3 regions of the Pantoea vagans genome follow, and region 3 is predicted to be linked to each of the others. Evidence: predicted binding sites of a transcription regulator. Region 3 holds the regulator's gene; each other region holds the start of a gene.
What was found. The regulator CRP, encoded in region 3, controls carbon source genes, mostly activating them, when cyclic AMP is high. The targets are predictions, from matches to a motif close to ATGTGANNNNNNTCACAT.
Positions count from the first base shown of each region.

Region 1 (10,197 bases), 460 kb from region 3:
GGTGAGATGATAATAGCCATTTTAAAAACAAATCAGTTTCTACTTCTTTTTTGTTTTCAATACCTTTGGCATAGTTAGTCAACGATTTGTAATCGCTGTGAGAATTCAAATAGTTGTTACAAATAGAAATTAGTGGCTTATTCCATAATAGAGCTTGAATTCCTATTGAAGATGATACGGTCACAACCGCGTCGACAGAAGAGATCAAATATTGGCTAGAGTTATCAATTAAACTAAAACTTTCAGACCAAATAAGATTAGGATAAATGTTTTTATAATCTTGATAGTTTTCTTCATTAATGACTTCTTCTGCAGTGCTCCCGGTTTTATACTGAGTTACAATAACACCTATATTGGTCGGTGTATTACTTAAGACATCAATCATTAAGTCAAGTTGATTTTTATAATTAGTCTCACTAAGGAATGAATATTGATCTGTAATTTGAAGCGGAAGTAAAATTAATTTTTCAAATTCAGATTCTGGATCTAATTCACAGCGTTCAAAGGGATTATGTTCTTCAATGAAGCTTAACAAATCATTTCTAATGTAGCCCAGTAGCTCTGCAGATTTTGGGTTTGCTTTATAATTCGAAATGTCAGAGTTAATTTTACCTTTATTGAATAGTCCTTCACTATCAAATGTTAATAGTTCTGGGAATGGCACTCTGCTTAAAAAACCGGGCATTTGATGAACGAGAAGGGTATTAGGATAATCGTGTTTTAAAAAATCAATGGGTGTTTCCCATGAAATGATACAGTCTAAATCTAGTGGGATTTTATCTCTCAATAATTTTTTTAATTCAAGTTCTGTTTCAAAGCAATTCTCATAAAGATTTTTTTCAACATTAACATTTTTTAGATTAGAGTTGGATATATCACACTGCTTGATTGGAATTATTGTTGCGAAAGGTACTTGTTCTTCAGCCAACTTTTGGCTGTATTCATTTGTGAGTATATATATATCACAATTGTTTGCGTAAAGCTTAGCCGCTTGTTTAGCAATTTTCTTTTTAATAGCACCATCATAAAATGCTGGGTTGCCTCTGACAAAAAATGGATTTATATAGAAAAGTATTTTCATTTTTATCTCTTTGTTTTGTTAGTTACTTGCTCATAAGCATTTTTTTCTCATTAACGCGATACATCGTTAGGCTGAGAAATAATATAGCTAATGTGCAAAATGCTAGATAATTTAAGCTTATCCCTTCGCTGATATAACCGGGCATTACAGATTCCCTGCTTAGCTCAACCACATGGACAATGGGGTTCCATAAAAAATAGGGCCAATATTCTCGTGGAATAGTATGCAATGGATACATTATGCATGATAAGAAATACAATGGCTTTAATATAATTGGCAGGAACTTTTGTGTTTCCTTATATTCATTTCCTATCACCATAAATATAATACCGATGCTGCTTGAGTATATTATCAAAAGCATCCATGAGGATATTAATTGTAATAGATTGGTTATTGAGAAATATTCCCCGGCAATGCTAACTGAAAGCATTAAAATCGCATATACAAATATGTAAATTAGAGATTCGAGAGTTGCTCTTGCAATTATCGTATCAATAGGTTTTACGGGACGGTAATTAAATAGCCCCTGATTTGCCTCAATTGCTCCCACTGAGCGATTACTGATATTACTGAAAATAAAGTAAGGGATAATTCCATTTAGCAAAAAAACCGGAAATGATATGTCAGGCATTGTGCGATGCATAATAAAACCGAAGATACCTAACAAAACTAATAAATGCGCAGCAGGTTCCAATATCGCCCAAAAATAACCCAGCCGATATTTTCCAAATCGTGTTCGTATTTCGCGTAGAAAAAGTGCCTTAACGGCAGCTTGCTGGACTTCAAATCCACTTCTGGCCATTTCAAAAACTCATTATCGTTGGGTTGAATTTGTGCACGCTACCGCCCTTGGCTCAATAGCTACCAATGCACTGGGTACAATTCGGGCGGTGTAGGGGAGAGGGTGGGGTTTTCAAGACGAGAGGGTGTGCTGAATAATTCAGCATATTTACGCAAATTCAGATTATGAGTTCTGATCAATACGTGGAAATGGTGACGCTAATGCGTTCAATAGGATGCTTTCGTTACGAAATTATTGCATCCATGTGAATCGCCATTCCCTGCTTGTCTGTAAGAATTTCCCTAATTTAGAGGCTGTACGTTACAGAGCATGTCAAAATAATCCTAAACGTTTTCCTCTATTAATATTCTGCAAATAATTAGTAAATCCTATTAAATGTCTCTGTTACTTGTTTTTTGTTTATCACATTGATTTTTATGGTTTTATTTTAACGCGCTGGTTTTTGTATGGTTGAATCTTTTGAGGTTGCAATCAATTCGGCTAATGAATCCCATGGCGATATAATTCACTGTTTTTTACAAAAAGTAGTAGTTGGAGCGATTCGTAAGTGCCGATTGCAGATAGCGGGAATCTTGGCGATAATCAGCTTCAACAAATCCCTTCCTCGTCGGGCCTAACGACGCGGAGGGGATTTTTTTTATCTATATTTTAGTGACTAACCGACTCACGGATCTAAAGAGGACAAGTTATGTATAACACCCTGGGCAATCAGTACGATAACTCCCTGGTTTCCAATGCCTTCGGTTTCATGCGCTTCCCGGTAAACTTCCAGCCTTATGACAGCGATGCTGAGTGGGTGATTACCGGTGTACCTTTCGATGCGGCGACCTCGGGCCGTCCGGGCAGCCGTTTAGGACCAGGCGCGATTCGTCAGATCTCCACTAACCTCGCGTGGGAAGGCTGCCGCTGGCCGTGGGATTTCGATCTGCGTCAGCGTTTGAACGTGGTGGACTGCGGTGATTTGGTTTATGCGTTCGGTGATTCACAAGATCTGTCAGACAAACTGCAGGCGCACGCTGAAAAGCTGCTGGCTAACGGTAAACGTATGCTGACCTTCGGCGGTGACCACTACGTCACGCTGCCGCTGCTGCGTGCGCACGCCAAGCATTTCGGTAAGATGGCGCTGGTGCACTTCGATGCGCACACCGACACCTACTCTAATGGCCCGACGTTTGACCACGGCACCATGTTCTTCACCGCGCCGAAGGAAGGATTGATCGATCCTAACCATTCAGTGCAGATCGGTATTCGTACCGAGTTTGATAAGAGCCTCGGTTTTAACGTACTTGATGCGGCGCAGGTTAACGATCGCAGCGTTGACGATATTCTGGCTGAAGTGAAGCGCACCGTGGGTGACTTGCCGGTGTACCTGACCTTTGACATTGATTGCCTTGATCCGGCTCATGCACCAGGCACCGGTACGCCAGTGATTGGCGGCCTGACCAGCGATAAAGCCACTAAGCTGATTCGTGGTTTGCAGGGGATGAATATTGTCGGGATGGACTTGGTGGAAGTGGCGCCAGGTTACGATCACGCAGACCTCACTTCTCTGGCTGCGGCTACGCTGGCGCTGGATATGCTGCATGTGCAGGCGGCGAATAAAGGTTAAGTGGGGCAGTGAATTAAGCGGCTTAAGAGCTGCCCTGGGGCGCGCCAAGGTGCGCGCCTACAGGAACAAAATCAGCATCAGGATTTGGCTGGCCTTTGATCAGTAATCGTTGTCTACATCATTAATGGTTGAACGTAAAAAATGGCGTCCGGCACTCGCCATAATCGCTACAGCGGTCACAATCTGTATTGTCAGCATTCAACGCTCCTGGGCTCTCTAAGAGCCAACCACGCAAGATAAAATCTTTTCTGCCCTAACTGACTTTGCCACACTCACTTTCTGCTGTTTCACGCCATCGTCACGTTTCTGCTTTTTTCTTTCCCAACGAATCTTCAACTACTTAAGGTTATCGACAACGTCTGGTCGGGGTTTATGGATGTTTAATGAATATGTGATGTGTGTTGGGTTGCTGCGGGTCAAGCTGCTGACTTGCGCGATAAATCGCGCCGCTACGATTCACTGCGAAGAAGATAAAGAAGGGGAAAAATGAGAGGGAAACTGATGGGGCGTTCCTTTGCCCTCGACGTCCCCGGTTCCTTAATAATCGTCATTTATGTCCTGCGAAGCGGAGCGTATCACCAGATACACGCCCAGCAGCACAATTGCGATGACGACGGCGATGATGATCAGAATGGTCAGCATAGTATGTGATGCTCCTGTGACTCTCTCTGATGTCGCCTGCTAGCTATAAAAAGGTCATTGTAGACCATGCTAAATATGACATGGCCCGGACTGCTTTGTTCCAACCATTATCACGTTCTGTACATCAACACTTCGACAATTGAATAGTGTCAAATCGTTATCGGCGGTGTATGGCTATACTTTGGGGCGGTAAGTGAAAATCGCATGCGCTCCGGTTCTGCATGGGCGCGCCAAGGCATGCCCCTACGTTACAGTCAGCTATTTCGCAGGGGAAACAGTTACATAATCTTCGGAGGTCACCATGGGCTTTCTGGATGAATTAGTCGGTTCGCTGGGGAACAGCAACGGTAACGGGCAGGGCAATCAGTTGGGTCAACTGGCGGCTATCTGGACCTGGGTGCAGGAGCAGGGCGGGGTTGAAGTGCTGCTGCAGAAGTTTCAACAGGGCGGGTTGGGTGAAGTGCTGAGTTCATGGATTGGGACCGGCGGCAATCAGCCGATTGGTGGCGGTGAGATTCAAAATGCCTTTGGCCAGAATGAGTTGCAGTCGCTAGCCGATAAGTTGGGCACCGATGTGAATGGCGCGTCGGGTACGTTGGCGGCGCTGTTACCACAGTTGATTGATAAGATGTCGCCACAAGGGCAGTTGGATGAGCAGAGTGTGAATAACAGCCAGATGGATTTGGGTTCGATGGTGGATGGGTTGTTTAAGCGGTAAGGGATCGGGGCGACCTGAAAAGCCGCCCCTGCAACATCTAAACCGCTATTTCCCGTCGGCCGCAATGCGATCGCGGATGTGCTGCGCGCGTGCGGCGGAATCAGGGTGTGAATCAAACATCGAGCTGGTTTGGCCCTGCTGCATTTTCGCCAGCTTCTCGAAACTGGTGGCTAAGCCCAACGGATTGATGCCGCGTTTCTTCATCAGATCGTAAGAGTAGTCATCGGCCTGCGATTCCTGTGTCTGCGAGAATTGCGCGTTAACCAATTTCTCACTCAGGTCTCCAAGCTGTGACTGCGAAAGCTGGCCAATCACACCACCCACCGATGCCGCGGCGGTGCGCGCAGCCGTGGTGGCGTAGGCGACCTGCATCGCCTTGCGTGTATGGCCTAGCGCCACGTGGCCCATTTCATGGCCGAGCACGCCCTCCACTTCATTATCCGTCATCATATCCATCAAGCCGCTGTAGACGCGGATGCAGCCGTTCGCCATCGCCCACGCGTTCACATCTTTGGTCAGATAGACTTTGTAGTTGGCCGGAACACCGTTGATGTTATCGCCCAGCGCGGCGGCGATTTTGTTCAGGCGCTGCTGGTATTCGCTGTTAGCCGGGGCAACCTGATTATCTTTGTCCATCTGGGCACAGGACTGGTCGCTCAACTGCTTCACCTGTGAATCATTCAGGGTATAAGCCTGATAGGCCTGCGCGCCCGATTGCAGCAGCGCGTTATTGTCCATCCCTTCGCAGCCGCTCAGCAGCGAAGCGATTCCCACAGCAAGTATGGTGGCGCGGATTTTCATTTAGAGGTCCTTTGCGTAACAAGGTAGAGAAAACAAACACCTGAAATTGAGATCGGTGTTCAAACGCTTTGGTTATAGCCTGCATCTTGTTCACTGGCTAGCAGACAAGCCCCGAATTGCAACCGTTTACCCGCTATTTAGCACGTCGACGCATGTACTTTTGCCCCGATATTCATGTACATTGATGTGCGACTTTTTTCTCGCTTCGCCTGATAACTGATTAATTACAATACGTTAAGCGCGGCGGAGCATTAATCCGACCTGGAGTAGAAGATGCCCTCTCGTAAAGAGCTTGCCAACGCCATTCGCGCGTTAAGTATGGATGCAGTACAGAAAGCCAAATCGGGACATCCGGGTGCCCCTATGGGCATGGCGGACATCGCTGAAGTGCTGTGGCGTGATTTCCTGAACCACAATCCGACTAACCCGCTGTGGGCAGATCGTGACCGCTTCGTGCTGTCTAACGGTCACGGCTCAATGCTGATCTATAGCCTGCTGCACCTCACCGGTTACGACCTGCCGATGAGCGAACTGCAGAACTTCCGTCAGCTGCACTCTAAAACTCCAGGCCACCCGGAATACGGCTACACCGCCGGCGTTGAAACCACCACCGGTCCACTGGGCCAGGGTATCGCTAACGCTGTGGGCTTCGCGATTGCAGAGCGCACGCTGGCGGCACAGTTCAACCGTCCTGGCCATGACATCGTCGACCACAACACCTATGTGTTCATGGGCGACGGCTGCATGATGGAAGGCATCTCACACGAAGTGTGCTCCATCGCCGGTACCCTGAAGCTGGGCAAACTGGTTGCTTTCTATGATGACAACGGCATCTCTATCGACGGTCACGTTGATGGCTGGTTCACCGACGACACCGCGATGCGTTTCGAATCCTACGGCTGGCACGTGGTGCGTGGCGTAGACGGTCACGATGCTGAAGCGATTAAGAAAGCGGTAGAAGAAGCGAAAGCGGTTACCGATAAACCTTCACTGCTGATGTGCAAAACCATCATCGGTTTCGGTTCGCCGAACAAAGCAGGCACCCACGATTCACACGGCGCACCGCTGGGTGATGACGAAATCGCACTGACCCGTAAGCAACTGGGTTGGAACCACGCGCCGTTTGAAATTCCTTCAGACATCTATGCGCAGTGGGATGCAAAAGAAGCTGGCCAGGCAAAAGAATCTGCATGGGATAAGAAATTTGCCGCGTATGCCGCTGCACATCCTGAACTGGCTGCTGAGTTCACCCGTCGTACTAACAACGAGTTGCCAGCAAACTGGGAAACTGAGTCGCAGAAGTTCATCGAACAGCTGCAGGCTAACCCCGCTAAAATCGCCAGCCGTAAAGCCTCTCAGAATGCTATCGAAGCCTTCGGTAAGATCCTGCCAGAGTACCTGGGTGGATCCGCTGACCTGGCACCCAGCAACCTGACCATGTGGTCTGGCTCTAAGCCGATCAACGAAGATGCTGCCGGTAACTATATCCATTACGGCGTGCGCGAATTCGGTATGACCGCTATCGCCAACGGCCTGGCGCTGCACGGTGGTTTCCTGCCGTACACCGCAACCTTCCTGATGTTTGTTGAATACGCGCGTAACGCCGCTCGTATGGCTGCACTGATGAAGATCCGTCAGATCATGGTCTACACCCACGACTCAATCGGTCTGGGCGAAGATGGCCCAACGCACCAGCCGGTTGAGCAGATGGCCAGCCTGCGCGTGACGCCAAACATGAGCCTGTGGCGTCCATGTGACCAGGTCGAATCTGCTGTGGCGTGGAAGTACGCAATTGAGCGCGTAGACGGCCCATCAGTCCTGGTGTTCTCACGTCAGAACCTGGCGCAGCAGGATCGTACTGCTGAGCAGCTGGCTAACGTGGCACGCGGTGGTTATGTGCTGAAAGACAGCGAAGGTACGCCAGAGCTGATCCTGATCGCCACCGGTTCAGAAGTGGAACTGGCTGTCGCCGCTTACGAGCAACTGACCGGCGAAGGCCGTAAAGTGCGCGTGGTGTCTATGCCGTCTACCGATGCCTTCGACAAGCAAGACGCGGCTTACCGTGAGTCTGTGCTGCCGAAAGCGGTTGCAGCGCGTGTGGCTATTGAAGCCGGTATCGCCGATTACTGGTTCAAATACACCGGCCTGAACGGCGCTATCGTGGGCATGACCACCTTCGGTGAGTCTGCTCCGGCAGAGTTGCTGTTCAAAGAGTTCGGCTTCACCGTAGAAAACGTAGTGAAGACCGCGAAATCGATTCTGTAATCCGTGGTCGCCATAAATGGCGACCCTACAGATTCCGATAGCCGTAAGGTGCGCATTTATGCGCACCTTTGTTTTATCCGACTTTCCATCTCCCACCTGAAACGCTTCAATTATTCCTGCAGTAATAATTTTTTATCGCGAAATTTGTGACGTAGATCCAATAATCAGCAGCGCAATTGATCGCAATCATTCCTGTTATTCCTTGCATGCTTTATTCTGGCTGAACCGTTTCAGTCGTAATGCAGTGGCATCATTTTGCAACGTTAAGCGGGCAATAATTCCCTGTACAAAACGCAGCGAAACGCTCAAGGTATTTGGCACGTTTTTTTGGGTGTTGTTGCAGGAAGTGAGATGACCATTCGCATCGCAATTAATGGTTTTGGCCGTATCGGACGCAATGTGCTGCGTGCGTTGTATGAAACCGGTCGCCGCGCGGAGATTACCGTGGTGGCCATCAACGAACTGGCGGAAGCCACCGGCATGGCGCATTTGCTGAAGTACGATACCAGCCATGGCCGTTTTGCCTTTGATGTGCGCCAGGAGCGCGATCAACTGTTCGTCGGCGATGACACCATCCGCATTCTGCATCTGGCCGAGATTGATGCGCTGCCGTGGCAGGAATTGAACGTCGATATCGTGCTGGATTGCACCGGCGTCTACGGCAGCCGCGCAGACGGTGAAGCCCATCTGCAAGCAGGCGCGAAGAAAGTGTTGTTCTCGCATCCGGGCGGTAACGATCTGGATGCCACCGTGGTGTTCGGCGTGAACGAACAGGCTCTTAAACAAACTGACCGCATTGTCTCCAACGCATCCTGTACCACCAACTGCATTATTCCGGTGATCAAGTTGCTGGATGACGCCTTCGGCATTGAGTCGGGCACTGTGACCACGATTCACTCGGCGATGCACGACCAACAGGTGATTGACGCCTATCACAGCGATCTGCGTCGTACGCGTGCGGCCAGCCAATCGATCATCCCGGTGGATACGCGTCTTGCTGCTGGCATCACCCGTATTTTTCCGAAATTTAACGATCGTTTTGAAGCCATCGCTGTCCGTGTGCCCACCATCAACGTGACAGCCATTGATTTGAGCGTTTCGGTACGTGAAGCGGTGAAGGCCTGTGAGGTCAATGCGTTGCTGCAAAACGCGTCAGAAGGGGCGTTTCGTGGTATAGTTGACTATACGGAATTACCGTTAGTCTCAGTAGATTTTAACCATGATCCGCACAGTGCCATTGTGGACGGCACACAAACGCGGGTCAGTGGTCACCACCTGATCAAGACCTTGGTCTGGTGTGACAACGAATGGGGCTTTGCTAACCGCATGATCGACACCACGTTAGCAATGGCCGCAAGCGGTTTCAGGTAAGACGCGGACTGCGTCTGGCAAAACTTATGAGAATCAACGAGAGGGTTCACCATGTCTGTAATTAAGATGACCGATCTGGATCTTGCTGGTAAACGTGTTCTGATCCGTGCCGATCTCAACGTGCCAGTAAAAGAAGGGAAAGTGACGTCAGATGCACGTATTCGTGCTTCTCTGCCTACCATCGAAGCGGCGTTGAAACAGGGCGCGAAAGTGATGGTTACCTCTCACCTGGGTCGTCCGACCGAAGGTGAATACAATGAAGAGTTCTCCCTCCTGCCTGTTGTTAACTACCTGAAAGACAAACTGAGCGGCACGACTGTGACCCTGGCCAAAGACTACCTCGACGGCGTTGAAGTCGGCGCGGGTGAGCTGGTGGTGCTGGAAAACGTGCGCTTCAACAAAGGCGAGAAGAAAGACGAAGAGACCCTGTCGAAGAAATATGCCGCCTTGTGCGACGTCTTCGTCATGGATGCCTTCGGCACCGCTCACCGCGCGCAGGCTTCTACCCACGGTGTCGGCAAGTTCGCGCCTATCGCGTGTGCCGGTCCGCTGCTGTCAGCTGAGCTGGAAGCACTGGGCAAAGTCATGAGCAACCCACAGCGCCCACTGGTGGCGGTGGTGGGTGGTTCTAAAGTGTCTACCAAGTTCGACGTGCTGCAGTCTCTGGTGAAAATCGCGGATACCGTGATCGTCGGTGGCGGTATCGCTAACACCTTCGTGGCTATCGACAACAACGTCGGTAAATCACTGTACGAGCCAGACTTCGTTGAAGCGGCAAAAGGCCTGCGCGATCAGTACGGCATTCCGGTTCCAACCGACTCTCGCGTTGGAACGGAATTCTCTGAAACTGCACCGGCAACCGTGAAAAAGGCTTCCGAAGTGGCAGATAACGAAGAGATTATGGACTT
Region 1 is NZ_CP011427.1:619,691-629,887, forward strand. It holds gene LK04_RS02845 (HAD-IA family hydrolase) at 1-1,081, opposite strand, end outside; gene LK04_RS02850 (ABC transporter permease) at 1,104-1,883, opposite strand; gene speB (agmatinase) at 2,572-3,492, shown strand; gene LK04_RS02860 (YidB family protein) at 4,436-4,852, shown strand; gene LK04_RS02865 (M48 family metallopeptidase) at 4,898-5,653, opposite strand; gene tkt (transketolase) at 5,927-7,918, shown strand; gene epd (erythrose-4-phosphate dehydrogenase) at 8,270-9,289, shown strand; gene pgk (phosphoglycerate kinase) at 9,341-10,197, shown strand, end outside.
Region 1: the regulator CRP is predicted to act here: its motif matches at 8,063-8,080, upstream of epd (erythrose-4-phosphate dehydrogenase).

Region 2 (10,197 bases), 1.9 Mb from region 3:
CTGTAGCTCCGTGGTTTGCTGTGCATCCACTTTGATCATCAAATGGTGCTCATATTCATCGCGGTACTTCATGATTCGGGGGGCAACAAAACTGGGTGTCAGTTGGTTAAAACATTGCAATGCTCGATCAACAAAATTGCGCGGTAAAAACGGCACATGACCAACGCGTACATCCCATTTCGCTTTGTTGGCCATCATTTTGGGGATCGCCTGCGGGCCGAGTTTACGAATCGCCAGATACATATGTTTTGCGTATCGCACGGTTAAATCGAAGGCGTTGCGATGAATGTATTCAGCCTGCAACGGTAATTCGCTCATCTCGGTAAGCAGGAAACGGCGCAGTGCGACCAGTTCACGCTCATCGTTGGTGCCAATGTAAAAGGTGTCACTGCCGGTACTGGCTTCAAAAGTAGGTAAGCGCACGGCAAACACCACCACTTTTCCTGCGCTGCCTGAACTCTCATGCAGATAGCGCAGGTCGCCATTAAAGCGCGCAGGGGAGTCAGCGCTGAGGTCGCGCAAACGATCGGCATAGTCATCGGCCCAGATTTTGCCCTGCCAGTCTGGCTGTTCGCCTGTTTGATACTGCTGCTCGGTCAAATTTTTCAGCATCACTTCCGGTGTGGCACCCAAATCGATTCCCAGATGATTGACCATCTCCAGGCGGCCATCGTCATGGATACGGGCAAACAGCGACTTTTCGGTAAACGCCGGGCCGCGACGAATCAAGGAGCCGCCGGAGTTATTACAAATACCACCAACAACTGAAGCACCAATGCAGCTTGAACCGATAACCGAGTGCGGTTCACGTCCTAGCGGTTGCAGCGTTTGTTCCAGTTCGGTCAGGCCGGTACCAGGAAATGCGATCACCTGGCGAGCCTGATCGATCACCTGCACACCTTTGAGCTGGCGCGTACTTACAATCACCACGTCGCGATCGTAATCGTTGCCATCAGGGGTCGCCCCCCCGGTGACGCCGGTATTGGAGGCCTGCATCAAAATAATGGCGTTCTGAGCCACACAAATCTGCAGTGTTTGCCACAACTGCTGCAAGGTTTGCGGTAGCACTACGGCCAAGGCATCACCGCGACCAACACGAAATCCTTTGGTGTACCAGGCTTTATCATCGGCGTGGGTCAATACCTGCTTGTCGCCCACTGCGTCAGCCAACTGACGCAACATCTCCTGCGGGGTGGTCATGTTTTCTCTTCTTCGTCATTTATCTGCCGCGTTATTGGACAACCTGATCAGCATGGCGTCAATCATTCAGCGGCACTATTAAGGAAATAACGCACGGAATCATTATCCCTTTATCCTCCGCGGGAAAAAGCCTGCGTACCGATAAAAATGCGCGGGCAATCACAATTTAGATCGAAAGAAATTAAGGCTGCACTCCGATTAAAAACGCTTACTATTTTACTGCGTGAAATTAATATAACTCGATGATTATAAAGTTAATTTCACTCCTGTGGTAAAAATAGCCATGTGATTTAAATCACAAAAAAAGAGTGTTTAACCATGCTGTCAATCATGATGGGGATTAAATTCATGGTGAAAGTGTGATCTTCGTTGCAAATAGAAAAGTCGTTCACCGGAAGAATGAATGTCAGACGCGCAGCTTAGGGAGTGATGACAATGAGAATTGGCATGGTGATCAGCGGTGGCGATGTAACCGGGATAAATAACTTTGTATTTCAAATATCACGCATGACACAAGCAGACATGGTGTTATTTAATGGTGGTATTCCCGGCTTGCTGGAAAATCGGCATCAGGAAATATCTCAGCGCGATCTGGTGGATTATGCCATCACATCTATTCCCGTGATGCAATCAGGAAGAACCACGCGAAAATTAATCAGGCCAGAATACGAATTGATTGCCAAACATCTTAAATCGCTGCGCATTGATGTATTAATTATGGCCGGTGGTGATGGGTCATTACAATTTTTGCACACGTTAAGCGAATTCGGCGTGAATTGTTTCGGCGTGGGCATGACGATTGATAACGACGTGTTCGGCAGTGATTACACCATCGGTTTTTCTACGGCCTGTGAGCAAGTCCTAAAAGAAGTGTCAAAGCTGAGAAATACCGGACGTGCCTTAACAGGGCGTGTATTTATGGTTGAATTACTGGGCGGCTACTGCGGAGAGTTAACACTGCAATCAGCGATTAAGTCTAACGCTGATTTCGCGCTAATCCCGGAATGCCAGATTCCGCCGCAAGAGCTGGCAGAGCGTATCACTCAACGCCTGTCGACGCAGAATAGCGTGGTGATCCTCTGCTCTGAAGGTTACACCCGTGAATATTCACCCGGTTTTCAGGGGGCGATCGATACACTGATTAAACAAATTGAACCGTTAATAGGGGTGCGAATTCGTAAAACGATTATCGGTTATGGCTTACGTAGTGGTGATCCCACCTGTGAAGAAATTTATCAGGGCACCATTATGGCCAGTGAAGTCGCGCGTTGTATTCAATCGGGGATGCGCAATAAGGCGGTCATTATTAATGGCAGTAATAGACCGATACCGATAGATCTCATAAGCATGAAAAAACGCCTGGTGGATACCGAAGGGCACCATTATAAACTTGCTAAACAACTGCATATTCTGTGAGGAAATAAGCCATGCTGAAAATACTATGTGTGTGTGGATGTGGTCTGGGTTCAAGTTTCGCAATTGAAATGAGCGCCAAATCCGTATTAAAGAAACTCGAAATTGAAGCTGATATCGATCACACCACGATTTCGGAAGCCAATGCTTTCAAGTCCGACATGATTTTAACGCAGAAAGCCTTTGCGGATGTCCTGAACGCGGATGCCACCCCAGAACAAATTAAGCGGGTGATTATCCTGAACAGGCTGACCGACAAAGCGGAAATTGAAGAGAAAATCGTGGCATTTATGAAAGAACGTAACTTAAAGGTTGCTAACCATGAATAGTGCGATCAACTTCCTGGTAAAAGACTTATTAGGGCAGGCATCTATTTTGATCGCCTTTATTGCCCTGATTGGTCTGCTACTGCAGAAAAAATCCGCAGGAAAGGTGATGGAAGGCACCTTTAAAACCCTGCTGGGCTTCTTAATTATGATGGCGGGTATCAATATTATTGTCGGTACTCTGACCTTCCTGAATACCATATTCACACATGGTTTTGGCATGAAGGGCTACATCACCGATGTGGCTGCCATTGCCGGGTTAGCGAGCCGCGAGCTGGGTTCAGAAGTGGCGCTGACGCTGTTGGTGATCTTTATCGTCAACATCATCATCGCGCGTCTGACACCGTTCAAATACATCTTCCTGACCGGACAGGCGCTGTTGTGGATGGCGACTATCGGTGCGGTGATTGGCTATAAAGCGGGGCTGACAGGTTTACCTCTGATCCTTACCGGCGGCATCTTTGGTGGCGTCATGGCGGTGGTTATGCCGGCTCTGGCACAACCCGTGGTGCGTCGCATTACGGATTCGGATGACGTTGCGCTCGGCCACTTCTGCACCATTGGTTATTTGCTGACGGCGGCTGTCGCCAAAGTCGTGGGTAAGGGGTCACGCTCGACCGAAGATCTCAAGCTGCCAGACAACTTCAAATTCCTGCAGGACACTTATCTGTCGATGGCGGTGGTGATGGTGCCGATGTACCTGATCCCTGCGCTCGCGGCGGGCCCGGAATTTATCGGTCAGTACAGCAACGGCATGAACTATCTGATGTATGCATTCATGCAATCGATTCAGTTTGTCGCTGGTGTGTTCGTGCTGTATAGCGGCGTGCGCTTGCTGCTGAATGAGTTGGTACCTGCATTCCGTGGTATCGCGATGCGACTGGTGCCAGACGCAAAACCCGCACTCGACTGCCCAGTGATGTTCCCTTATGCCCCTAATGCGGTGATCGTTGGCTTCCTGGCCACGACGCTGGGTTCTGTAGTCGGCATGTTGGTGTTTCCGATGTTTGGCCTGGCGATGATCCTGCCAGGACTGCTGACCAACTTCTTTGCTGGTGGCACCGCAGGGGTGTTTGGTAACGCGCTGGGCGGACGTCGCGGTGCGATGATCGGGGGCTTTGTCCATGGCCTGTTCATCACCTTCTTGCCTGCCATTCTGGTGCCGATGCTCGAAAGCTACGGATTTACCGGCGTGACCTTCAGTGATTCCGACGTCATCAGTACTGGCTTGGTCTTGGGCCACGCGTTCCAGGGCAACTGGATGTTCGTCGCCTTGTTTATTCTCTTTATTACGCTTATCGCCTGGTTTGTTAACGGAAAATCCACTAAATCCCATGAGGAAAAACTCCATGAAACTTTATAACTTTACCGATCTGTTACAGGTGGCTAAACAACGTGAATTTAAAGCGCTCGGCTCCTTTAATTTACACTGTCTGGAAATGTTACCGGCTTTCTTTACTGCGGCAGAAAAAACCAATAGTCCATTGATGATTCAGATTTCCACCGGTACGGCGAAATATTTAGGGCATAAATTAATAGTCGATGCGATTCGCTCATTATCAGAAAGTCGTAATGTACCGGCCTGTTTGCATCTTGATCACTGTTCAGATTTAAATGCGATCCAAACGGCGATTGATGCCGGTTTCAGCTCAGTTATGTATGACGGCTCGCATTTACCGATTGAAGAAAATATTGCCAACACCCGTCGCGTTATTGATATGGCGCGCCCCGTGCATGTCTCGGTTGAAGCGGAACTGGGGGCGATTGGCGGATCTGAAGACGGAAAAGAAGTGGAGATGAATGCGGCGTCATTTACCACCGTGGATGATGCCAAACGCTTTGTTGATGAAACCGGTGTGGATATGCTGGCCATCTCAATCGGGACCGTACACGGTTTGTATACCGGCAAAGCGCACATCCAGCATCAACGTCTGGCTGACATTACCGATGCCACCAAAACCCCTCTGGTGCTGCATGGCGGTACCGGTGTCAGTGATGAAGACATGCGTCTGGCTGTGCGCAGTGGAATCGAGAAAGTGAACGTGGGCACAGAAATGAATGTGCAATGGGTGGCAAACTGCAAGCAGACGTTTGAAAAAGGCAAAGTGAATGACAGCGTGCGTAATTTCCTTGTACCCGCTAACGATGCCGTCACCAATGTGCTGGTAGAGAAAATTTCACTGTTCCGCTAATCACGACTCTCTCATGACGTAATAACCTGAGGTGCCCTGGCGCCATTCGGGGCAGGAGACGCTATGTTTGGATTCTTGAAAAAAGGTTCTGATAATAAGAACCAGGATTCACAAGAAATAGATCTTCAGGCAGAAACAATTAGCGGTAAAATAAGCGAGCTGGAACAACAGCTCGCTATTAATCCGCAGGCGGTCGACACGCAAAAACAATTAATGCTGGAATACAATCGCGCATTAAGCATCTTTGCAAAAAGCCGCCGTTTTCGTCAGGAAATTGATCCGCTGTTCATCAAAATTGATGAGCTGCGCAATACCATCCGCAAATCGATTTAAGGAGGCAGTATGAGTATTAAGCGACTGCTGCAAGAAGCGAATGCGATTCAGGTAGGGATCACCGCCACGGACTGGCGCGAGGTTATCGCCCTGGCGGCACAACCGCTGGTCAACGGGGGTTACGTGAAGGATTCTTACCCAGAGGCGGTGATCGCCAATACCTTGACTCACGGGGCGTATTACGTGTTTGAGGAAGGGATTGCCATTCCGCATGCGCGCCCGGAAACCGGGGTGCTGAAAGATTGTTTCAGCATGATCGTGCTGGATGAACCGATTCCCTTTGAGGGCAGTGACAAAGCCGACATCGTGATCATGTTTGGTGCGCGCGACAGCAACGCTCACATTGAAGAGGGTATTCGCGCCATTGTGTCACTGTTAGAGGATGAAGAAACGCTGGTGCGTCTGCGCAAGGCCAGCAGCGTCGCGGAGGTGATAGAAATCCTATGACTTCCCCCACTGAAGAGAAATGCGTGGTGCTGGTCAACGGTATTCCGGCATCGGGCAAAAGCACCCTGACACGTGCGCTGGCAGAGCAGTTTGGCTTCCCGGTGCTGACGCTGGATAGCCTGAAAGAACCGTTTATGGCCAGTTTTGCGCCGGTTGATCGTTTGCGTAATCGCCAGTTGGGCTGTGCGGCCTATCAGGCGATATGGAAAGTGGTTGGGCAGGCACCGACGCGTTGTGTCTACCTGATCGATGCCTGGTTTGGCTTCCAGCCGAAAGAGGTGTTGCAGCAGGGATTGCAGCAGGCCGGCGTCACGCGCGTGCTGGAAATGTGGCTGGCCATCACGCCGGATGAAGCGGTGGCGCGCTACCAGTCAAGACTGGCGCAGCGCATGCCGGGCCATCCGGGTGCGGAATACCTTCCCGAATTGCGTAAGCTGGCGGAAACTGCACAGCCGATGGCGCTCGGGCCAGTACTGCAGCTTGATGCCAGCGATCCGGATATCGCCGCCGCGTGTGCCTGGCTGCAACGACAGTTGCGTTTACCGGTCAGTGCTCAGCCCGCGCTGTCGGCGTCAGGGTGAAAGAACGCCGCCAGCAGAGCGCTGAACTGTTGATCGTGCTGACGATCTTCAGCCAGCTGGCGGCAAATTTCCCCCAAAGCCTGATACAAGCGATCGGTGGCGAGTTCGCCCTGATTGAGCGTCGCAATCTCATCCATCTCCGCCGCCCAACGCCAGGCTTTTGGCAACATATCTGGGGTAGCTTTGGCCATCCTCTGCAACAACGCCTGTTGGCTATCCTGCATCTCTTCACGCAGCGCATCGGCAGCGCCCACTCTGCTGGCATTAATCAGCATCGCCGAGGTAAGTAACGTGATGCCTTTATTGATCCCGGCGTAGGCCATTTTTAGCGCTGATGCCGCGCCGTTTTCGGCACTCATCACCCGAACACGCAATCCGACTTCGCTTAAAAGCGCCAGCTTCGCCGCATGGGGACCAGCAAACCAGAAACGCGGTCCCTGTGGATTTTGTGCGCCCGGCGGTAAACCAATGATGGCAGCATCGGCAAAGGGTGTGCCGGTGCTCTCGATGACGTGCGCGACCTGCTTAAGCGTTTCCGGGCTGATGGCATTGCAATCCACATACAGCGGTTTGTGCACGGCGGATTGCAGCAATGGCGCCATCTGCTGCGCCCAACTTAGCGCGGATTCAGGTGGCAGGATCGACAGGATGATATCGGCTTCACATAACGCTTCGATACTGACGTCAGCGATGTGCGCATCATGCGCGCGCTGTTGCGAAGCGGCAGATCGCTGGCTCAGCGGGGTAATCACGCGCGCACCGTGCTGCGCCAACACGCCGCCCACGGCGGCTCCCATGGCACCCGGTGCGGCAATCGCGATGGTTATCATAACGGCATCTCCTCAAGCGGTAAGATGTCAGTATGGAACGCCCGGCAGAGAGTGCGTTGAGGAAAGTGCAAGCAAATACAACCGTTTTACGCCTGCGAGAACACGCGCGTGCTGAGGAAATCAATCAACGCGCGCACTTTGGGGGAAGGGTGTTTACTGGCTGGCCACAACAAATGGAACACATTACGGTGGCAGGCGTAGTCACTGAGCACTTCACAGAGTGTGCCTTGCGCCAGAGCATCACGCACCGAGAAATCGGGGAGCATGGCAATGCCTAATCCGCGCATCGCAAAGCAGACGCGTGTCTCAATGTTGTTACACACCATGGTGGTGGGCAATACCAACTCATGTTCGTCTTCGTAACCGCGCAGCACCCAGCGCTCAAGCTTCCCTGTGGTGTTAAATCGATAATGCAGACAGGCGTGCTGTTGAAGTGCTTCTGGTGTCTGAGGTGTACCGTGGCGCGCCAGATAGTCGGGAGAGGCAACGGCAATCGAATAGGCGTATCCGAGTTTACGCGCGGTAAGGCGAGAATCACCAGGCGGGCCGCCACGCATCACGGCGTCATAGCCTTCAGCAATCACATCGACCACGCGGTCGCTAAAATCGAGGTCAAGCTGAATATCAGGATAGGCCACCATAAAGTCACCCAGTGCAGGCAGAATCAGCGAGTTGACAATCGGCAGGCTCAGTTTCAACCGCCCGGTAGGACGCTGTGCCGCCTGCGACAGTTCGCTTTCGGCAGCTTCAATCTCTGCCAAAATGCGCCGACTGCGCTCCAGAAACAGCTCACCTTCTGCGGTCAATGTGATACTGCGCGTGCTGCGATGAAATAAGCGCACACCCAGTTTATCTTCCATTCGTGCAATGCTTTTGCCCACCGCTGATGCGGAGATGCCGAGTTGACGCCCAGCGGCAACAAAACTCCGGGTTTCGGCGACCTGCACAAACACCATAAAGCCATTAAGACTGTCCATAACGCCTCATTATTGCGGACATAAATGTCCTGTTAGTCCTGAAATGTACCCTGGTTTTTCCGCAATCGTGAAATGACTAATTTAGGAGGTCATTATTCAGGAGCGATAAAAATGCAGAAATTGATTGAGCAGGTGATGAAACAGGCGCTGAGTGTGGTGGCGTTTACCAACACGCTCTACGAAGGGATGTCTGGACAGTTTGTCAGTGACCTGCGTGATGCGGTTTATCAGGGTTTACGGGGGGCACGATGAGCGCGCGTTTACCCTTCATCCCTTTATTTACGCTGAGCCTGGCGGCATTCGTGACTATCGTCACCGAAGCGCTGCCTGCTGGTCTGCTCGCGCCGATGGCACAGGGTTTACAGGTTTCGGTGGCGGCGGCCGGGCAAAGCGTATCGGTGTATGCGGTGGGCTCTTTCGTGGCGGCTATTCCGCTTATGTCCCTGTTACAGGGTATGCCGCGAAGGCGCTTGCTGCTGTGTGCGCTGGCAGGATTTACCCTGGCGAACGGGGCCACTGCGCTGATCGGCAGTTATCCGCTGATGCTGGTGGCACGTGCCATCGCCGGTATCGCTGCGGGCTTGCTGTGGGCGCTACTGGCAGGTTATGCCGCTGCCATGGCACCCGTGCAGCACAAGGGCAAAGCGATCGCTATCGCTATGGCGGGTACGCCATTGGCACTGGCGATCGGCGTACCTTTGGGAACGTTCATTGGCAACCTGATCGGCTGGCGTTTGTGCTTTGCCGCACTGAGTGGCTTATCGCTGTTATTGATGCTGATATTGCGACTGACGGCCCCCGAGCAGCCGGGACAATCAGCCCGGCAGCGGTTGCCATTGCGTGATGTACTGAAATTGCCTGGCGTAGGCAGCGTCTTAGTCTTGGTGCTCTGCTTCGTACTGGCGCACAACGTCCTCTACACCTATATCGTGCCACTGTTACAGCCTGCCGGGCTGGCTGAGCGAGCCGATGCGGTACTGCTGTTGTTTGGCATCAGCACTTTGGTCAGCATTTTCATCACCGGATTGTGGGTGGACGGCTATTTACAGCAAATGCTGTGCATCTGCGTTGCCATGTTTATCGCCGCCGCGACGCTGCTACAGCTTTTACCCACCTATGGATGGGCAGTCTGGCTGGCGGTGATTATCTGGGGGCTGGCGTTTGGTGGGGCTGCCACTCTGTTTCAAACGGCGATGGTGGTGCGCGCCGGGCAGGCCGTCGATGTCGCGCAATCAATGCTGGTCACCGTTTGGAATCTGGCGATTGCCGCAGGTGGCATGCTGGGCGGCGTATTGTTGAATGGGCCAGGGGTGCCAAGCTTTGCCCCGGTCTGTTTAGGGCTGTTAGCGGTGGCGCTGTGGATTGTCTGGCGTGCGAGACAGCACCCTGTAAGGAAGGGTCTTACTTCCCAGCCGTGATAATAACCGCATGATTCGACAAGGCATCTTGCGCAGCGTAAGCCAGGCTTGAGCCTGTTCAACAGGTTAATCGGCACCCATCCAGGAGAGCATTATGAAAATCGATTTGCACGGTAAAACGGCCTTGGTTACCGCATCCAGCGGCGGCATTGGTTTTGCGATTGCGCAAGGGCTGGCAGAGAGTGGCGCAGAGGTGGTGCTAAATGGTCGCAGCGAAGCGTCGGTGAGCCGCGCGCGTGAGAAGCTAAATGGATCAGTGGTGGGCGCCAAAATCCATACGTTTATTGCCGATCTTGGCAGTGCGCAGGGTGTGAAACAGTTACTTCATGGCTTGCCGCCGATCGATATTCTGGTCAATAACGCGGGCATCTACGGTCCGCAAGATTTCTACGCCACTGATGATGAAACCTGGGAAGCCTACTGGCAAACCAACGTGATGTCGGGTGTGCGTTTGTCACGCGCACTGTTGCCCGACATGGT
Region 2 is NZ_CP011427.1:2,053,678-2,063,874, reverse strand. It holds gene dld (D-lactate dehydrogenase) at 1-1,200, opposite strand, end outside; gene LK04_RS09515 (6-phosphofructokinase) at 1,636-2,616, shown strand; gene LK04_RS09510 (PTS sugar transporter subunit IIB) at 2,628-2,942, shown strand; gene LK04_RS09505 (PTS sugar transporter subunit IIC) at 2,935-4,302, shown strand; gene LK04_RS09500 (class II fructose-bisphosphate aldolase) at 4,289-5,131, shown strand; gene LK04_RS09495 (hypothetical protein) at 5,195-5,464, shown strand; gene LK04_RS09490 (PTS sugar transporter subunit IIA) at 5,474-5,911, shown strand; gene LK04_RS09485 (AAA family ATPase) at 5,908-6,492, shown strand; gene LK04_RS09480 (NAD(P)-dependent oxidoreductase) at 6,465-7,322, opposite strand; gene LK04_RS09475 (LysR family transcriptional regulator) at 7,409-8,299, opposite strand; gene LK04_RS20650 (hypothetical protein) at 8,411-8,551, shown strand; gene LK04_RS09470 (MFS transporter) at 8,548-9,717, shown strand; gene LK04_RS09465 (SDR family NAD(P)-dependent oxidoreductase) at 9,812-10,197, shown strand, end outside.
Region 2: the regulator CRP is predicted to act here: its motif matches at 1,484-1,501, upstream of LK04_RS09515 (6-phosphofructokinase).

Region 3 (10,197 bases):
GAAGATCCCGCGCAGGCGCGCCATAAACCCCGCATGGTGATGTTCCACGGCCTGGAAGGCAGCTTCCGCAGCCCCTACGCTCACGGCCTGATGCAGGCCTGCCAGGCACGCGGATGGCTGGCAGTGGTGATGCACTTCCGGGGTTGCAGTGGCGAGCCCAATCGCCTGCAGCGCATTTATCATTCCGGTGAAACCGAAGACGCCACCTTTTTCCTGCACTGGCTCCAGCGCGAATGGGGTACGGTTCCGACGGCAGCGGTGGGCGTTTCACTCGGGGGGAATATGCTGGCCTATTTGCTGGGCATGCAGGGCAACAATGCTCTGGTTGATGCCGCCGTTGCGATTTCAGCTCCCTTTGCCCTTGAACCCTGTAGCGAAAAGCTGGATGCCGGCTTCTCGCGCTTCTATCAGCACTATTTGCTCACTAAGCTGAAACAGAACGCCACGCGTAAACTGCTGGCCTGGCCCGGCACGCTGCCGGTGGAACTGAGCCAGCTGCGCGCCTTTCGCCGCATTCGTGAGTTCGATGATGCGATTACCGCACGCGCGCACGGTTTTCTGGATGCCAATGACTATTATCGACGTGCCAGCGCCATGCCGCTGCTCAGCGGCGTACGCAAGCCGTTGCTGGTCATTCACGCCAAAGACGACCCATTTATGACCGATGCAGTGATACCGCAACCAGAACAGCTGTCACCCTCCATTGAATATCAGCTGACGCAACAAGGCGGTCATGTTGGTTTTGTTGGCGGCACCTTGCTGAAGCCGAAAATGTGGCTGGAACAGCGTGTACCTGACTGGCTTTCAACCTATCTGGATGTGTGATCGTGATTATTCCCTGGCAAGAACTTGAAGTGACAACGCTGGAAAACCTGATTGAAACTTTCGTGTTACGTGAAGGTACCGATTACGGCGAGCAGGAGCGCAGCCTGGCGCAGAAGGTGGCCGATGTGCGCCGCCAACTGGAACGCGGCGAAGTCGTGCTGGTGTGGTCTGAACTGCATGAATCAGTGAATATCATGCCTGCGCGAGATTTTCGCGGTTAATGCACCGCGCGGCAATTCGTGGTAACAATGCTCATCGCCGGACCTCACAGGGAGTTCTGTTATGTCAGCCAGGCATCCAATCATTGCCGTTACCGGTTCCAGCGGAGCCGGTACCACCACCACCAGCCTCGCCTTCCGTAAAATATTCCAGCAGTTGGATCTGCACGCTGCGGAAGTGGAAGGTGACAGCTTCCATCGCTACACCCGTCCAGAGATGGACATGGCGATCCGTAAAGCGCGCGATCTGGGTCGTCACATTAGCTACTTTGGCCCCGAAGCCAATGACTTTGGTTTATTAGAGCAGACGTTCAAGCACTACGGAAAAACCGGTCAGGGCGAATCGCGCAAGTATTTGCACACCTATGATGAAGCGGTGCCGTGGAATCAGGTGCCGGGCACCTTTACGCCGTGGCAGCCGCTGCCGGACAACACCGATGTGCTGTTCTATGAAGGGTTACACGGCGGTGTGGTGACCCAACCGCACAACGTGGCAGAGCATGTGGATCTGCTGGTGGGTGTGGTGCCGATTGTGAACCTGGAGTGGATTCAAAAGCTGGTGCGCGACACCAGCGAACGTGGGCATTCTCGTGAAGCGGTGATGGATTCCGTGGTGCGTTCGATGGAGGACTATATCAACTACATCACGCCGCAGTTCTCTCGCACCCACATCAACTTCCAGCGCGTGCCGACCGTGGATACCTCCAACCCGTTTGCCGCACGTGAGATCCCTTCGCTCGACGAAAGTTTTGTGGTGATCCATTTCCGTGGTCTGGAGGGGATTGCCTACCCTTACCTGCTGGCAATGATTCAGGGCTCGTTCATTTCACACATGAATACGCTGGTGGTGCCGGGGGGCAAAATGGGGCTGGCGATGGAATTGATCATGACACCGCTGGTGCAACGGCTGATAGAAGGTAAACGGATTGAATAATCCAGAATTTCTGTAGCGGCACGATGTATGGCGTGCATCACACCGCGCGATAAATCGCGCCGCTACAGTAGAATTACAGCTCTACCACTTCATAGCTGTGGGTGATTTCCACGCCTTTGCCCAGCATGATCGCTACTGAACAGTACTTCTCAGCGGAGAGATCAACCGCGCGGGCCACGGCTTTATCACTCAACGCTTTGCCGCTGACAATAAAATGCAGGTTGATGTGGGTAAAAATACGTGGCGCTTCTTCACGGCGTTCAGAGGTGAGCTTCACCTCGCAATCGGCCACATCATTACGGCCCTTTTGCAGGATAGACACCACGTCAATCGCGCTACAGCCGCCCGCCGCCATCAGAACCATCTCCATTGGACTCGGCGCTTTATCCCCTGAATTACCGTCCATTAATACCTGATGGCCAGATGAGGATTCTCCGAGAAAGGTTAACCCCTCCACCCATTTCACTCGTGCCTGCATTATTCTTTCTCCTGAAGTGGCTATTTTGCCGCCAGAGTACGCTTTCAGTTGATAAACAGCAATCCAGACTCTTCCGCCTGTTGCTGAAGCGAGACAACAGAAGACAGCTTGCAAAAGCTGTGCTACAAACAGTGCTGAAAATATTTTCGTCGTAACAGACGAAGGCGGGAAGAATCAAAAGCGTAGCTTAAGAATCACCCGGAAATAAAACGCTCGACGATTACACCGCCTGACAGGGAAAACTGCCCCCTGTGCTTTGGGCACGATTACAATAGAGGATAATAGCGAATGGTTCTCGGCAAACCGCAAACAGACCCTACACTCGAATGGTTCCTGTCCCATTGCCATATTCACAAATATCCGTCAAAGAGCACGCTCATCCATCAGGGTGAGAAAGCGGAAACGCTGTACTACATCGTGAAAGGTTCCGTTGCGGTTCTGATCAAAGATGAAGAAGGCAAAGAGATGATCCTCTCCTACCTCAATCAGGGAGATTTCATCGGCGAACTCGGCCTGTTTGAAGAAGGTCAGGAACGTAGTGCCTGGGTACGTGCCAAAACTGCCTGCGAAGTGGCTGAAATTTCCTACAAAAAATTCCGTCAGCTGATTCAGGTAAACCCGGATATTTTGATGCGACTCTCGTCGCAAATGGCGCGTCGTCTGCAAATCACCTCCGAGAAAGTGGGCAACCTTGCCTTCCTCGATGTGACGGGCCGTATCGCGCAAACACTGCTTAATCTGGCCAAACAGCCAGATGCGATGACTCACCCAGACGGGATGCAGATTAAAATCACCCGTCAGGAGATTGGTCAGATCGTGGGTTGCTCACGCGAAACCGTGGGGCGCATCCTGAAAATGCTGGAAGATCAGAACCTGATCTCCGCACACGGTAAAACCATCGTCGTTTACGGCACCCGCTAATTTCTTATCACCCACGGCGTGATGGCAACATCGCGCCGTTTTTGTTTGCGATGAGCTGATGTGGCGCCGAATCATCTATCATCCTGAGGTCAACTACGCCCTGCGGCAAACGCTGGTGCTGTGCCTGCCTGTGGCACTTGGCTGGCTGTTTGGCGATCTGCAAAAAGGCCTGTTGTTCTCATTAGTGCCTGCCTGCTGCAACATGGCCGGTCTGGATACCCCGCATAAACGCTTCTTCAAACGTCTGATTGTCGGCGGTTCGCTGTTTGCCATCGGCAGTTTTTCGATCCAGTTGCTCACGGATTATCAGATTCCGCTGCCGCTCATTCTGTTTGTGCTGCCGCTGCTGATTGGTGTCACCGGCGAAATCAGCCCGTTGCATGGCCGCTTGCTGCCAGCCACCCTGATCGCCGCCATCTTTAGCCTCAGCCTGGTTGGAAGGATGCCGGTCTGGGTGCCGCCGCTGCTGTATATCGGCGGTACGTTCTGGTACGGCCTGTTTAACTGGTTTTGGTTCTGGCTGTGGAAAGAGCAGCCGATGCGTGAAACCCTGAGCCTGCTGTATCGCGAACTGGCAGATTACTGTGATGCGAAATACACGCTGCTGACGCAACTCACCGATCCTGAAAAAGCGTTACCGCCGCTACTGGCACGCCAGCAAAAAGCCGTCGATCTGATCACCACCTGTTATCAGCAGATGCATATGCTCTCGGCCAGCCGCGATAACAGCCATAAGCGTCTGACGCGAGCGTTTCAGGTGGCGTTGGATTTACAGGAACACATTTCGGTGAGCCTGCATCAGCCGGAAGAGGTGCAAAAGCTGGTCGAGCAGAGCCACGCTGAGGCGGTGATCCGTTGGAATGCGAAAACCATCTCCGCGCGCCTGCGCATCCTCGCCGATGCGATTCTCTATCATCAGTTGCCGGAGCGCTTCCATATGGAGAAGCCACTCGGGGCGCTGGAAAAAATCGCGCGCCAGCACCCAGATAATCCGGTCGGCAACTTCTGTTACTACCACTTCAGCCGTATCGCACGCGTCTTACGCACGCAGAAGCCGTTGTACACGCGTGACCTGATGGCGGATCGTCAGCGCCGTCTGCCGTTCTTCCCCGCGTTGCGCAGCTATCTGTCATTGAAATCTGCCGCTTTACGCACCGCCGCACGCATCTCGGTGATGCTAATGTTCGGCAGCGCAGTCGCGCTGTTCTTCAACATTCCTAAGCCCTACTGGATTCTGATGACCATCATGTTTGTCAGTCAGAATGGCTACAGCGCCACGCGGGTGCGCATTCAGCACCGTGCGCTCGGCACCTTTGCCGGCTTGCTGATTGCGGCAGCCTCACTGCGACTGGCCGTACCCGAATCGGTCACCTTACTGTTTATGCTGGCCATCACCCTCGCCAGCTATCTGGTGACGCGCAAATATTATGGCTGGTCGATGATTGGCTTCACCGTTACCGCCGTGTATTCGTTACAGCTGCTGTCGCTCAATGGCGCACAGTTCTTATTGCCGCGCATGATGGATACGCTGATGGGCTGTCTGATTGCGTTTGCAGGCATGATCTGGCTGTGGCCGCAGTGGCAGAGCGGATTGCTGCGCAGCAACGCCCATGATGCGCTGGAAGCCTATCAGGAAGCGTTACGAATGCTGTTGGGGCCTGAACAATCGCCGGAAAAGCTGGCGTACCAGCGCATGAAGGTCAATCAGGCGCACAATGCGCTGTTCAACTCGCTTAACCAGGCATCAAGCGAACCGGGCTTCAACGCGCAGTACCTGAAAGATATGCGCATGTGGGTAACACACAGTCAGTTTATCGTCGAGCATCTCAACGCCATGACGATTCTGGCGCGTGAGCACACCATGCTGACGCCGAAACTGGCGGAGCGTTATCTGCAATCCTGTGAAATTGCGTTGCAACGCTGTCAGCAGCGGCTGGCATACGATGGACCAGGCAATGACAGCAACATTCTGGAAGCGCCGGAGAATCTGAATGAGGGGCCGGTGACGATTGTGGAACAGCATGTGAAGCGCATCTTGCAACACCTGAACGTGATGCACACTATCTCTTCACTGGCATGGAGCCAGCGACCGCATCATGGTCGCTGGCTCAAAGTATTACGGCCAAAAAGTTAATTACGCCACCAGCACCTTCTCAATGGCTTTGGCGAAACGCGCCATGCCTTCTGCGATATCGGTTGGCTCGATCACCAGCGAAGGCACAAAACGAATCACGTCGGTGCCCGCCGTCAGCACCATCAATCCTTCTGCGGCTGATGCATTGAGGATGTCGCGTGCTTTGCTGGCGTACTGCGGTTTCAACGCCGCACCAATCAGTAAACCTTTGCCGCGAATCTCACTGAACAGTTCAAATTGACTGTTGATGGCCTGCAGACCTTCCACGAACTGCTGGCGACGCGCTTCCACGCCATTCAGCACTTCTGGTGTATTGATAATATCTAGCGCGGTTTCGGCAATCGCACAGGCCAGCGGGTTACCGCCGTAAGTGGTGCCGTGCACGCCTGGTGCCATCACGGAGGCAATTTCGTTGGTGGTCAACATCGCACTCACCGGGAAACCGCCGCCCAGCGCTTTTGCACTGGTGATGATGTCGGGTTTGATGCCGTAATGCTCGTAAGCAAACAGCTTGCCGCTACGCCCCATGCCGCTTTGCACTTCATCCAACACCAACAGCGCTTTATGCTCATCACACAGCGCGCGCAGGCCCTGCATGAATTCTGCGGTCGCCGCCACCACACCGCCCTCGCCCTGAATCGGCTCGACGACAATGGCGCAGGTGTGGTCATCAATCACTGCTTTGACGGCATCCAGATCGTTAAACGGCACATGCACGATATCGGCAGGCTTCGGACCAAAACCGTCAGAGTATTTCGGCTGACCGCCTACAGTGACGGTAAACAGGGTACGGCCATGGAACGCGTTGTGGAAGGCGATAATTTTGCTTTTGAACGGGCTGTGTTTCTTGCAGGCGTAATAACGCGCCAGTTTGAAAGCCGCTTCGTTGGCTTCCGCGCCTGAGTTACCAAAGAACACACGATCGGCGAATGTCGCGGCAATCAGTTTGCTGGCCAGACGCAGTGCCGGTTCGTTGGTGAATACGTTGCTGGTGTGCCACAAGGTTTCGCCCTGCGATTTCAGCGTTTCCACCAGCGCCGGATGGCAATGGCCTAAAGCAGTTACCGCGATGCCGCCGGAGAAGTCGATATACTCTTTGCCCTGCTGATCCCAGACTCGGCTGCCCTTACCTTTAACCGGCACAAACTGCGCAGGTGCATAAACAGGCAAAATCACGTTATCGAACGTTTCCCGGGTTACCGCTAGTTTTTCCGCTGCCATTGCCGACCTCATTGGGTTATTTGTTGAGCTGAAGTGAAATTATAATCACAAAATATGCATAAAAAATCACACGAAGGCAAACATAAGTTACGCGTTCAGAAAATTAGCCAAGAGCTGATGGCCCTGCTCGCTGAGGATGCTCTCAGGATGGAACTGCACCCCTTCCAGCGCCAAGGTGCGATGGCGGAAGCCCATGATCTCATCCGGCTCGCCGTTGCGCAGGCTCCAGGCGGTGACGTCGAATTCTGCGGGCAGCGTATCGCGCGCCACAATCAGTGAATGGTAGCGCGTCACGGTGAGAGGATTATTAAGGTTGCGAAACACGCCTTGCTGGGTGTGCTGGATTACGGAAGTTTTCCCATGCATCACCTGGCGCGCGCGAACCACCTGCGCACCATATGCCTGCGCAATCGCCTGATGGCCAAGGCACACGCCAAGTATCGGCAGGCGTCCAGCAAAGTGGCGAATCGCCTCCAGCGAGACACCGGATTGATCCGGGGTACAGGGGCCAGGAGAAATCACCAGATGTGTCAGCGGCAGCGCCTCGATTTCCGCCACGGTAATGGCGTCATTACGCACTACGCGCACATCCGCGCCCAGCTCACAGAAGTACTGGTAGAGATTCCAGGTGAAGGAGTCGTAGTTATCAATTAGCAGCAGCATAGTGCCCTCAGGCCAGAAAAACCGCCGCTATTCTACGCATTTTAACGAGCGGGGCTCACCACTTTCGCAAACTGCGCCGTCAACGGTGCCAGATCGCCCGCCACACCGGCAAAGATCGCGCTGCGCCAGGCGTTTCGCTCCAGTTGATCCCACGTCAGCAGATAACCGGCATGCAGCGCCAGCTGTTCAAAGAAAATACGCTGTGTCCGCCCATTTCCCGCGCGGAACGGATGCAGCACAAATATCTCGCAGTAATAGTGCGCCAGACGTGCCACAAACTCCGTCTGCGGCAGGTTGACCAGCTGTTGCTCATCCTCCAGCGCCGCCATCAGCCCATTGCCCTCTTTCTCAATATATTCACAGTGGCAATATGGCGTTTCGTCGCGCCAGATATCTATGCTGCGCACTTCACCGGCCCAACTGTAGAGGTCCTGAAACAGGGTGCGGTGAATATGGCACAGCCACGGCATCCCTCTGCTGCGCGGCCCTAACTCCAGCGTAGCCAGACGTGCCGCGCTAAAAGCCAATTCCGCTTTACGCAGTTGCGCTTCATCATGAATATCGAGACGATTTTTTAGCACCCTGTCGTTATGCCAAAGATAGGGATCGCGCACCGCCAGACTGTTATCCGCCATATTGCCTCCTCAATGATTCCAGTCGATCTTCCTGCTGCTCAGTGGGGATTTCGATAGGCGCATAACCGGCCAGGCGGCAACTGGCCTGATAACTGGCCGCACGGCGCTGCTGCCACAGTGTGGTTTTCTGTTTTTCAGTGAGTTTGCTGGTCATAGGGCCTCCGGCAAGCGATTTGCCCTAAGTATAAGAGCAAATTTTAGCTTTGCCGGAGCACGGCAGAGCGCGCCACTGCAGAATGGCGCGTCAGACGATTAAGGCAGGACTTTGGCAGAGAGGATAACAATCGGTTTTGACGGCACATTTTGGTATGGGCCGACATCTTTAGTTGGCACCTGCGCAATCTTATCGATCACATCCTGGCCTTTCACAACTTTACCAAATACCGCATAACCGAAATCACGTTGACCGTGATCGAGGAAGGCGTTATCCGCAACGTTCAGGAAGAACTGGCTGGTCGCGCTATCTTTATCTGCAGTACGCGCCATCGAAATGGTGCCACGCAGGTTACGCAAACCGTTATCGGCTTCGTTCTTGATCGGTGCAACGGTCTGCTTCTGCTGCATGTCCGTTGTGAAGCCGCCGCCCTGGATCATAAAGCCAGGGATCACGCGATGGAAAATGGTGTTGTTGTAGAAACCGTTGTTGACGTAGTCGACAAAGTTCTTCACCGAAACCGGGGCTTTCTGGTTGTTCAGTTCGAGTTCGATATTGCCCGCAGAAGTGGTGAGCAGCACATGCGTATCCCCTTTTGCTGCAAGAGCAGTAGCGGATACAGAAGAGAGCGCTAACAGGGCAACCGCCGCTGTCAAAGTACGTTTAAACATGAATGATTCCTTACCATGGAGTGCAAGCTCAAAACGAGATTGATTGTAAAGAGCAAGTTATACAAGAGCCAGCGTTTTACCGATATTTACGCTGATGTTGCGATTGTCATACTTTTGCGCTCACGCAATCATTTGCGTGACGAAAATCACACTATTAATGAAATATTTCGCGCTTGTTTCACTCGTTGTTTATTAAGATCACAGTTCCATTTACAATTCATGACACTTTTTGCCCATCCCGGCGCTTCACAGGTTCAGAACATGACAAACCGTAATCGCATTGGCCTTACCTGGATCAGCTTTTTCTCTTACGCGCTCACCGGCGCGCTGGTTATTGTTACCGGCATGGTGCTGGATAATATTGCCCAGTATTTCCAGTTGCCGATTTCAGAAATGAGCAACACCTTCACCTTCCTGAATGCCGGTATTTTGGTCGCGGTATTCCTGAACGCCTGGTTGATGGTGATTGTGCCGCTGAAACGCCAGCTGATCTTTGGCTTTGTGCTGATGATCCTTGCCGTCGCGGGCTTGATGACCAGCCACGATCTGACCATCTTCTCGCTGTGCATGTTTGTGCTTGGCGTGGTGAGCGGCATTACGATGTCGATCGGCACCTTCCTGATTACGCATCTGTATGATGGCCGCCAGCGCGGTTCACGTCTGCTGTTTACCGACTCTTTCTTTAGCATGGCCGGCACTATTTTCCCGATCATCGCGGGTGTACTGCTGGCGCGTGCGCTGCCGTGGTACTGGGTGTATGCCTGCATTGGCGTGATTTACCTGGCGATCTTCGTCCTCACGCTGATGGTGGAATTCCCTGAGCTGAAAAGCGAAGCTGCGGTGCAAGGCGGCGAGAAAGAGAAATGGGGTATTGGCGTGCTGTTCCTGTCGATTGCCGCACTCTGCTATATCCTTGGTCAGCTGGGCTTTATCTCTTGGGTACCGGAGTACGCTACCAAATCGATGGGCATGGATATCGCCGCGGCTGGTCAGCTGGTAGGTAACTTCTGGACCGCCTACATGGTGGGTATGTGGGTGTTCAGCTTCCTGCTGCGCTTCTTCGATCTGCAACGTATTCTGATGGTTCTGGCCGCCCTGGCAACGGGCTTGATGTACTGGTTCGTCACCACAAATGATGCCAGCATGCTGCACTGGATCATCATGATTCTGGGCTTCAGCTCCAGCGCTATCTACACCACCATCATTACGCTGGGATCGCTGCAAACCAAAGTCTCTTCACCGAAGCTGGTGAACTTTATCCTGACATGCGGCACCGTCGGCACCATGCTGACCTTCGTCGTGACTGGCCCGATTGTGGCGAGCGGTGGCGCACATGCGGCCCT
Region 3 is NZ_CP011427.1:156,810-167,006, reverse strand. It holds gene LK04_RS00745 (hydrolase) at 1-825, shown strand, start outside; gene LK04_RS00740 (YheU family protein) at 828-1,046, shown strand; gene LK04_RS00735 (phosphoribulokinase) at 1,108-1,977, shown strand; gene LK04_RS00730 (OsmC family protein) at 2,051-2,455, opposite strand; gene crp (cAMP-activated global transcriptional regulator CRP) at 2,744-3,376, shown strand; gene LK04_RS00720 (YccS/YhfK family putative transporter) at 3,435-5,510, shown strand; gene argD (bifunctional acetylornithine/succinyldiaminopimelate transaminase) at 5,511-6,731, opposite strand; gene LK04_RS00710 (aminodeoxychorismate synthase component II) at 6,819-7,394, opposite strand; gene LK04_RS00705 (putative adenosine monophosphate-protein transferase Fic) at 7,436-8,029, opposite strand; gene LK04_RS19910 (YhfG family protein) at 8,019-8,183, opposite strand; gene ppiA (peptidylprolyl isomerase A) at 8,282-8,854, opposite strand; gene tsgA (MFS transporter TsgA) at 9,116-10,197, shown strand, end outside.